Acidicapsa acidisoli: one gene and its partner. The protein of the gene in region 1 interacts with the protein of each later gene in a pairwise test. Links are inferred from orthologs where the notes say so. Each region holds a gene or a part of one and is shown on either strand. Other genes may lie near its edges.

Region 1 (5,151 bases):
TCACGCCGTAGAGCGGTCCATTGCGATAGCCGTTTTCCGGTCCTTTGCAGGCAGCGCAGCCTTCGGGGTCGCTTTCGCCGAGGACGATCGGCGTATTCCTCCACTCGGGATAGCTTGCAATAATTCGCATCCCGCGATCAACGGCGCGAAGCTGATGGCCAATGTCCATGCGGACGTGGCCATTCACGGAAACTGGCCTGCCCTTGGGGTGATAGCTGATGAAGTCGAGCGGCGTGCCGGTCTTGCCGGTCGCGGTGTTTACTCCGTGGGCGCAGTGCTCCAGAAACTGGCGCAGGAAGGCTTCGGCGCGGCTGGATGCTACTCCGGTCGATTCGGGACCGCCGATGCGCGCGTTCGGCAGCACGGTGCGGATTGCGTTGGCGCTTACATCGTATAAGTGGTCGTACTCTTCGGGCGTTCCGTGCCAGTAGCCGATATCCGGCTCATTCCAGATTTCCCACATCCATTGGTCGACGCTTGCGCCATATCGCTGCCTGAGGTGCGCGGCGTATGCGCCGACTAACTTCGCCCACTTATCGTAGTCCTTCGGAGGATAACTCCAGCCGGTGTAGATGTCGCCTTTGGGAAAGGTGTGACGATAGGGCTCCGGATGGATTGAAAGAGCTTCGGGCATGAAGCCAATCTCGACCAGAGGACGCACATGGGCAGCAGTGAGGGCGTCGAAAATGTGGTCGGTGATGGTCCAGTCATAAACGACAGTTCCGTCGGGCTTTTCGGTATAGGCGTTGGTCGAGCCCCACTTAAGCGAACCTTCACCGTTGCCGCTTGTCAGCAGGTTATGCGGACGGAAATAGACGGGAACGGGGCTCAGAGCGCTGAGTTCATGAAGCAGTTTCTGGCCGTTTGGGGCTGAGATGTAATTCGGCTCATCCGCGCCGAAGAAATTCCAGATGGGCTTGTAGGGACCCATGGTTTTGTCGGCGTGAACGGTGATGGTGACGGGCCGGGGTGGCTGCGCGTAGACAGTAGGGGGCAGGAGTCCGCAAGCGATGGCTCCGGCAAGGGTCCAGGCAATTCCGGCTGGCAGTATTGGGTTGAATCGCAATGCTCTCGCTCCAGGGAAACGATTTCTGATATTGATTCGACAGGAGCGATATTAACGCATTTGGAGCCTAAGGAGTCTCAACGGGGCCGCGCCGAAAGAGAATCGTGCCTTCCTCGTAGCCAGTGCCTGCGGGCGCGAAGCCAGTCTTTTCGAGTACGCGGATCGACCCGCGCAGATGAGGAAAGGTTTGCGCGACGAAGGCTCGAATCTTTCGGCGCGATTGAAGCCACGGGAGCATCGCGACGACGGCCTCGGACGCAAAACCCTGGCGCTGCCAGACTGGAAGGATTCCATAGCCGATCTCTGCTTCTCCTGTGTCGGGCTTCGGCAGTCCGCAACCGAAGGTGCCGATGAGCGTGCGACCGGTTTCATGGCGGACGGCCAGATAGCGGCACCAGCCAATCGCTTCCGGGGTCTCGGCAAAGAGTTTCAACAGGTATTCGAAGACATGCAGCTCCCAATTCTCGTGCGGCCACTCGTCGGGAACTTCAGCGCCGAGGACGCTTCCTAGTTCGATTCTCATGGCCGGGCTGTTTCGCCGTTGAATGAGGAGCGATTCGGGCGTGACGGCGACGAGGTCAAGACGCGGCGTGGCGATGTCCTCGAAGATGGGCATCGGTGGGAATATCGAGGGTCTGTGTGCCTGATTGTGGATCATTTGTTCGCTCTCGGATTACCGGCCTTCCGGCCTGGGTTCAAAAATCGGGCATAGCCTTCTTGCCGCAGTGAATGGCGGTGAAGTGCTTCGGGCGCGAATCTAGCGAGAGACGATCATAGGCAACGACGAAATGGTAGCATGTCCCGATGCGCCCAAAATCAAGTGCTTTCGCCCCAGCAAAATCGATAGCTATTCTGGCCGTGTCCAATCACTCAGTGATGAAAGATCTGATGAGGTTGAAATTGGCGGCTGGGAAGAATGTGTTGACCGTTCACATCTTGACCGAAGGCAATATGAATCTGGCCTATTTCCAGTTCAAAGAAGCTTAATTAGTGGCCTTGGAATGTCTGGATGAGCAGCCAGATGTTCAGGCCAGCGATGACTACGGCTACCGTCCATGACAGCCATTTGAGCCATGCGGCGTTTACGAACTGACCCATCTTGCGGCGGTCGCTGGTGAAGGCTACCAGCGGGAAAACGGCGAAGCTGAGTTGCATGCTCAGGACGACCTGGCTGAAAATCAGGAGCTTTGCGGTGCCGTGTTCTCCGTAGAGCGCGACGACGATTATGGTGGGAATGATGGCGGCGAGGCGCGTGATCAGGCGGCGCTGCCACTGGGGCAGGCGGATGTTGAGAAAGCCTTCCATGACGACCTGGCCGGCGAGGGTTCCGGTCAGAGTCGAGTTCTGGCCGGAGGCGAGAAGCGCGATGGCGAAGAGGCCGCTGGCGGCTCCGACGCCGAGCAACGGGGAAAGCAGCCGGAAGGCATCTTCGATTTCGGCGACCTCGGTGTGGCCGCTGCGATGGAAGACAGCGGCTGCGACGACCAGAATCGCAGCGTTGACGAATAGAGCCATGGTCAAGGCCGCGGCTGAGTCCCAGTTGGCGAAGCGGATGGCTTCGCGCTTGCCTTCGGTTGTGCGGGGGTAGTCGCGTGTCTGGACGATGGCCGAGTGCAGATACAGGTTGTGCGGCATGACGGTCGCGCCGAGGATGCCGATGCCGATGTAGAGCATTTCGGGGTCGGTGAGCAGGCGGCTTTGCGGAATTAGCAGGTTGGCGAGAATGGGCGCGTATTCGGGGCGGGAGAGGAAGATTTCTATGCCGAAGAGCGCGGCGATGGTGCCGATGAGCACGATGACCAGCGCTTCGAGATAGCGGAAGCCACGATTTTGCAGGAGCAGGATGAAAAGCACGTCGACACCGGTGATAAGCACGCCGATCATCAGCGGGATGTGGAAGAGCAGTTGCAGCGCGATGGCCGAGCCGATGACTTCTGCAAGGTCGCAAGCGGCGATGGCGATTTCTGCGATGAACCAGAGGGCGTAGGCTACCGGGCGGCTGGAGTTGGCGCGGCAGGCCTGGGCTAGGTCCTGTTCGGTGGCGACGCCTAATTTGATGGCCAGGCTTTGCAGCAGGATGGCCATCAGGTTCGAGAGCATGATGACGAAGAGCAGGGTGTAGCCGTAGCGCGAACCGGCGGCGAGGTCCGTGGCCCAATTGCCGGGGTCCATGTAGCCGACGGAGATCAGGAAGCCGGGGCCGATGAAACCGAGGAGGCGGCGCCAGAGATGCGGCGATTGAGAGACGCGCACCGAGGAAAAAATGTCCGGCATGGAGGGGCGAAGGACTTCGACAGGGATTTCGCCGGACGGATTTTCGGTCATCTGGGTCGCCATGGTTTAGAGGGACGGACTTGCCCCCTTAGCAAGAGTATGCCATAGGGCATTAACCATGGTTAATAAATATTATTTGCCGCGTTTTATCTCATCGAATCTTTTGCGCCGTCCCGAAGTGGGACTCGTTTGACCCAGACGCGTTCGGCGGCGGGGCGGCCCAGGGTGGTTGATCCGAGGGGAGTTTCGATGGAGACGGTCTGGTCGTAGTTTTTGGCGACGAGGCGGATACGGGTGGTGGGGCTGATGCCGGACTGGTAGAGGAAAACGAGCAGTTTGGGGTCGCGTTCGTAGAGTGAGGTGACGACGTAATCGGCGTTTTCGGCGGCTTCGGAGAGTTGGATCAGGCCACGGCGGCGGCGCTGAGTCGGGCTTTCGGGAAGGACGGTGTTGCCGTGGGGGCAGGTTCCCTGTTCGCCGAGTTTTTCGATGAGGCGGGCTTCGAAGGCGGGTGAGACGGCGTGTTCGAGGCGCTCGGCTTCGGCATGGATTTCGTACCACTCCATGCCGAAGATTTCGGAGAGCATGCGTTCGATGAGGTGATGGCGGAGGGCGGTGCGGTAGGCGGTCTCTTTGCCGCTCGCGGTTAGTCGGACGATGCCGTCGGGCTTGACTTCGACGAAGCCGTCACGTTTGAGGCGCTTGAGGGCCATGGTGACGGCTGGGGCGGAGACGGAAAGCCAATGGGCGAGCGTGGCCGGGATGACGTGAAGGCCTTCGGATTCAGCTTCGAGGATGGCTTTGAGGTAGTCCTCTTTGGAGACGGTGATGGATTCGGTCATGGTTTGCGGCGCTTACGGGGGCAGATTTGGGGCTGACTTCTGGTTTTCAGGTTGCATTCGAATGATAGAGAAGATCGCGGGCGGATGCGAATTGGAGTCTGGTCAGTTTGAGAAAGGCAAGCCCTCAGGGGCTAAAGCCCCTTGATATTGCATGGCTTAATGTACGGGCTAAAGCCCGTACCCTTCAATCTCAAGTCCATCCCCTCCACGCTGAAGCCCTGCCCTTCAAACTGACCCACTACTCGAATTGGTGTGCCGTAGGAGAAAAAAAAAACCGGTCAATCTTCAGGGTGGGGGTAGGGGGTACCTTGTTTTTGTTGTATCTGTTTCATTATGCTGGAGTTAATGACGAAATTGGGTGTGAAATATGCTCATTTTCAGGGGGTTTTGGGGCTGTTTTTGTGCTGGATTTGTTCTTCTTTCTTAGCAGCGAACTGTGGGCGGCGGAGGCGATCTGGGCGGCGTAAAGAAGCCGGGCGGCATCTGAGCCGTTGATGGCGTCGATGAGCATGGCGTGGGCGACGCAGGCGATGAAATCGCGGATGTTCTTTGGGCCGGAGAGCGGCGGCATGGCGTTCCGATAGGCGATTTTGGCTGCACGCTCACTGTCCCACTTGTTCTCCCCCTGCTTGGCGGCTGAGCTGTGAGCAGTTGTGTAGGCCTGGGAGCAGCGAGCGACGGCGGGGTTGGCGGCGGCGGGACAGGAAAGATCGAAGGGTTCCGCGGGTTTTGCCGGTGTGACCAAGGCCTGCTGTACATATTTGGCCAGTTTGGTTCTCACTGATTCTTTGGAATATTCGACGGTTGCAGTTTGCGTGCCTTCTGACATTCGCTTGACTCCTTCGGCGGCTGGAACCGGTGTTGAAGATTTATGGCAGCCGACTCTCTTCATTGTGCTGGAATTGTGGGTAATTCTACGCAAATGAAAGGTTGGTGAGATGGCAGGAGCTAAATGTGTCGGATCACCGT
Region 2 (4,107 bases), on another replicon or contig:
AAGAAGCGATTCTCTGCCGTACGATAGGCAAATTGATCATGAAAATTCTGCGCATTCTTCCCTGCTTTCTCGCACTTCTCTTCTCTTCCGTTCTTTTCGCGCAAACTGCGGTCAAGGCGGTTTCCGCTCCGATTCCTGTCAAAGTGGTGGTCGTCACCATGTTCGAGGTAGGCGCTGACACCGGCGATGCGCCCGGAGAATTGCAGTACTGGGTCGAGCGCGACCATCTCGACCGGGTGTTTCCGCTTCCGGCTGCGTATCACGATGCGCGCATGAATTCCGATGGCGAGCTGGCCATCGTCACTGGACAGGGCACGGCGCACGCTGCAGCCACGATCATGGCGCTGGGGCTCGACCCGCGCTTTGACCTCTCGCACGCCTATTGGCTGATTGCCGGGATTGCCGGGGGCAGTCCGGAACAGGCGTCGCTCGGTTCAGCCGTATGGGCCAACTGGGTCGTTGACGGCGATCTTGGATACTAGATCGATGCGCGGGAAATGCCGCCCGACTGGCCGACCGGGATGTTGCCTTTGCGCAAAGCGGCTCCGTTTGAGGCTCCCGCTACTCCGCTGCCCGGTCAGGTCTACCAGACCAACCGCGATCTGATGCTTTGGGCTTATGGGCTTACAAAAAACACGGTGCTCCCGGACTCGGACCACTTGAAGGAGATTCGCACGCGGTTTGACGGAGCGGCGGCGCACAATCCGCCGCAGGTGCTGCTTGGCGACGAGGTTTCGTCCTCGACTTACTGGCACGGCAAGCGGATGGATGACTGGGCCACGCGCTGGATGAGCTACTTCACCAATGGCGAGGGGCGTTTTGCGACTACAGCGATGGAAGATACCGGGACGTTGCAATCGCTGCAGTATCTGGCCAAAGCCGGGAAGGTCGATTGGCAGCGAATTCTCGTTCTGCGAACGGTAAGCAACTACGACCAACAGGCCAAAGGAATAGATGCCGCTACCAGCCTCTCAAATCAGCGCATCGGGCAGTACGGAGCTTATCTGCCTTCGCTTGAAAGCGCGTATACGGTGGGGCATGTCGTAGTTTCCGAGTTAATCAGAAATTGGGACAAGTACAGCGCGCAGATTCCGTCTGGTTCGCCAAATAAATAAACCCCAAGGCCCGCCTGGAAGATTCCCGGTAGGACATGGGGTTCACACATAGCTTGATTCTGCCGGGATCGCCTAGCTGAACAGGTCCTTCATCTTGTTCAGCATATTGCGCGAAGCGGGTTTGTTCTCGACTTCCATGCTTTCCGCGAGCTGGCGCACGAGTTCGCGTTGTGTGCGGGAAAGCTTCTTTGGGGTCTGCACCATTACTTCGACGACCAAGTCGCCGCGACCGCTTTCGTTCAGGTGAGGCACGCCGTGGTTGCGGATGCGGAACTCCTTGCCGCTCTGGGTTCCTTCTGGCACGCGCAAGGTTACTTCGCCATCGAGAGCGGGAATCTGAATCTCCGCGCCGAGCGCTGCCTGTGGGAACGAGATCGGCACAACACAGTGCAGATCATAGCCGTCGCGCTCGAAGAAGTCGTGAGGACGAACGGTCAGCACTACATAAAGATCGCCGCGCGGGCCGCCGAAGCGTCCTGACTCGCCCTCGCCAGAGTAACGAATGCGCGTTCCGTCTTCGACGCCAGCGGGCACCTTGACGTTCATCTTGAACTCGCGCACAACGCGTGTCTCGCCCCGGCAGGTGGTGCAGGGGTCGGTGATCACAGTGCCCGATCCGCCGCAGTTGCTGCATGCGCGCGCCACGGAGAAGAAGCCCTGCTGGTAGCGCAACTGGCCGCGTCCCTGGCAGGTGGCGCAGACCGACGGTCCGCGGCCGGTGCTTGTGCCTGTTCCACGGCATGCGGCGCAGTTTTCACGGCGGCGCACCTTGATCTCGGTCTCTTTGCCGAAGACCGCGTCCTCGAACTCGATGGTGATGTCATAGCGCAGATCTTCGCCGCGTTGCACCCGCGAACCACGCCGCTGTCCGCCCCCGCCGAACATCTCGCCGAAGAGATCGCCAAAGATGTCGCCCAGATCGGTCGCGTCTCCGAACGGAGAACCGCCATTGAATCCGGTGCTCGTCGAGGCATGGCCATAGCGATCATAGGCTGCGCGCTTCTCCGCGTCGCTCAGTACGCCGTAGGCTTCACTGGTTTCCTTGAAGCGCTCTTCAGCCTTGGGGTCGCCGGGGTTGCGGTCGGGGTGATATTTCATCGCCAGCTTGCGATAGGCGGCCTTCAGCTCTGCCTCGCTGGCCTCTCGCGTGACCCCGAGGACTTCGTAGTAGTCTGCTTTGCTCACAGTATTCCTGGTTGCCATTGTATTTGGGTGTCTTCCCTGTGCTTGCGCGACTTATGCTTCAGTCTGTTTGGGATTGGAAACGATGCGCACCATGGCTGGGCGCAGCAGGCGCTCGCGAATGCGGTAGCCCTTGCGAATCTCCTCGGCTACGGAATGGTCCGGCAGATCGTCGCGCTCGACCGAACCAAGCGCCTCGTGCACGCGCGGGTCGAACTGCTGGCCGACCGTCGGAATCGCCTGCACCTGGAGCTGCTTCAGCGCCTCATCCATTTGCTTCACAATCAACTCGACACCGGTGCGCAACTGCTCGGCGGAGCCAGTCGCATTCAGCGCCAGCGCGAAATTGTCCAGGACGGGCAGGAACTGTTCGACGACCGAGCCTGTCGCGTAGTCGCGAAAATCCTGCTTCTCACGCTCCTGCCGCTTACGGGCGTTGTCAAACTCAGCCTGCAAACGCGCCAGCCGGTCGAGCAGCTGATCCCGCTCAGTTTTCAACGCGGCGAACTGCTCCGGGCTAATTGACGGCGCCGCTTCCGCGATCTCGACCACTCCGGCCTTTGCCTCGCTCTGCGTGCCCTCTTCCTGGGTCAGCACATCCGAATCCACTGCCTGCGTTACTCCGTACTCATTTTCCTGCTCTGCCATATGACTCCAACTTACTCATCCCCGATTTTCAGGGATGGATATCATGACTGCCTACTCTGTTATTAAACCTGATTTTGTCGAATCGCACGCGGCTCGCCTCGAAACGCCTGACTACACGAGCCTCTATTGCGGAGGCCCGTCCGAAACACGATCCAGCGGCGGCCGCTCCGAAAGCACGCGATCCGAGAGCCTCGCAATGTAGCTGACCGCCTGAATCATTTCCTGATATTGCATACGCGTTGGTGCAATTACAGCTACTGTGCCCATGTTCTCCGCACCAAACCGGGCAGGAGCGCCCACCAGCACTAAATCCTGCATCGCAGGCATTGCTTCATCCAGGCCGACCACGACCCGCACCTCGTGCTGGCGCGCATCCACATAGGCATTCAGAAGTTCTACCAGCCGCTGCTTCGCTTCCATCGCCAAGAGCATCTGGCGGAGCCGCTCGCGATCCAGTTCTCCCGCCAACAGATTGGCCATGCCTTCGACATAAATCATCGGACCTGCTGCTTCTCCGGCCAGCGCTCCCTGGCGGCAAAGTTCATCGAGCGCGCGCAGGCGATTCTGATACTCGGCCTGCTCGGCTTCTATGCGCCGCGCCACTTCGACGCGAATCCGATCCAGCGGCCAGCCCCGGAAATTCTCGTTCAGATACCGCGCTGCGATCTCGAGATCGTCGTAACTCAGCTCCCGGTCGATCGTCAGCACGCGGTCCTGCACCGCGCCGGCCTTGGTCACCAGCACCGCGAGGACACGCCCGGTCGACAGCCGCGAAAAATGAATATGCTCCAGAATCTGCTGCACAGCCGACTGGGCATTTGCCACGGCGACGCCCAAGCCGTTTGAAATCAGCGCCAGCACGTGCGATGTGCGCTCCAGATACTGCAAGGGAGAGTTCACCCCGGCAAAGCTGTCGTCGATCTGCTCGCGCCGCTGTTCGCTTAATTGATTCAACTGGCTGGCGGGCGCCGTCGAAGCGCCACGCGAGGACTGCTGCAATTGGGCGACATGGTAGCGGAAGGCTAGTGGGGTCGGGACGCGGCCCGCGGAGGTGTGCGGCTGGTCCAGTAGGCCGGTATCGCCGAGCACGGCCATCACATTCCGAATGGTCGCGGAACTCAGCCCATCCTTGTTTTCGAAATAACGGGCCACAGCCTGGGAC

Evidence for each region.
Region 2: the proteins of OHL23_RS12950 (region 1) and grpE interact in binary tests that used the Escherichia coli proteins (3 or more experiments, as listed by UniProt). The link is inferred for Acidicapsa acidisoli from one-to-one orthologs.

What each region holds. Positions count from the first base shown.
Region 1 is NZ_JAGSYI010000002.1:698,408-703,558, forward strand. The notes cover bases 1,223-4,075. They hold OHL23_RS12950 (Nramp family divalent metal transporter), read right to left. Parts: upstream 3,392-4,075; coding sequence 2,054-3,391; downstream 1,223-2,053. Other genes in these bases: OHL23_RS12945 (GNAT family N-acetyltransferase), read right to left, coding at 1,223-1,682; OHL23_RS12955 (metal-dependent transcriptional regulator), read right to left, coding at 3,487-4,075. Outside these bases: OHL23_RS12940 (GH39 family glycosyl hydrolase), read right to left, coding at 1-1,066; more of OHL23_RS12945, read right to left, coding at 1,134-1,222; more of OHL23_RS12955, read right to left, coding at 4,076-4,182; OHL23_RS12960 (hypothetical protein), read right to left, coding at 4,514-5,011. UniProt on the Escherichia coli protein: H(+)-stimulated, divalent metal cation uptake system. Involved in manganese and iron uptake. Can also transport cadmium, cobalt, zinc and to a lesser extent nickel and copper. Involved in response to reactive oxygen.
Region 2 is NZ_JAGSYI010000003.1:499,415-503,521, forward strand. What follows is about bases 1,149-4,107. They hold grpE (nucleotide exchange factor GrpE), read right to left. Parts: upstream 2,946-4,107; coding sequence 2,352-2,945; downstream 1,149-2,351. Other genes in these bases: dnaJ (molecular chaperone DnaJ), read right to left, coding at 1,188-2,318; hrcA (heat-inducible transcriptional repressor HrcA), read right to left, coding at 3,069-4,107. UniProt on the Escherichia coli protein: Participates actively in the response to hyperosmotic and heat shock by preventing the aggregation of stress-denatured proteins, in association with DnaK and GrpE. It is the nucleotide exchange factor for DnaK and may function as a thermosensor.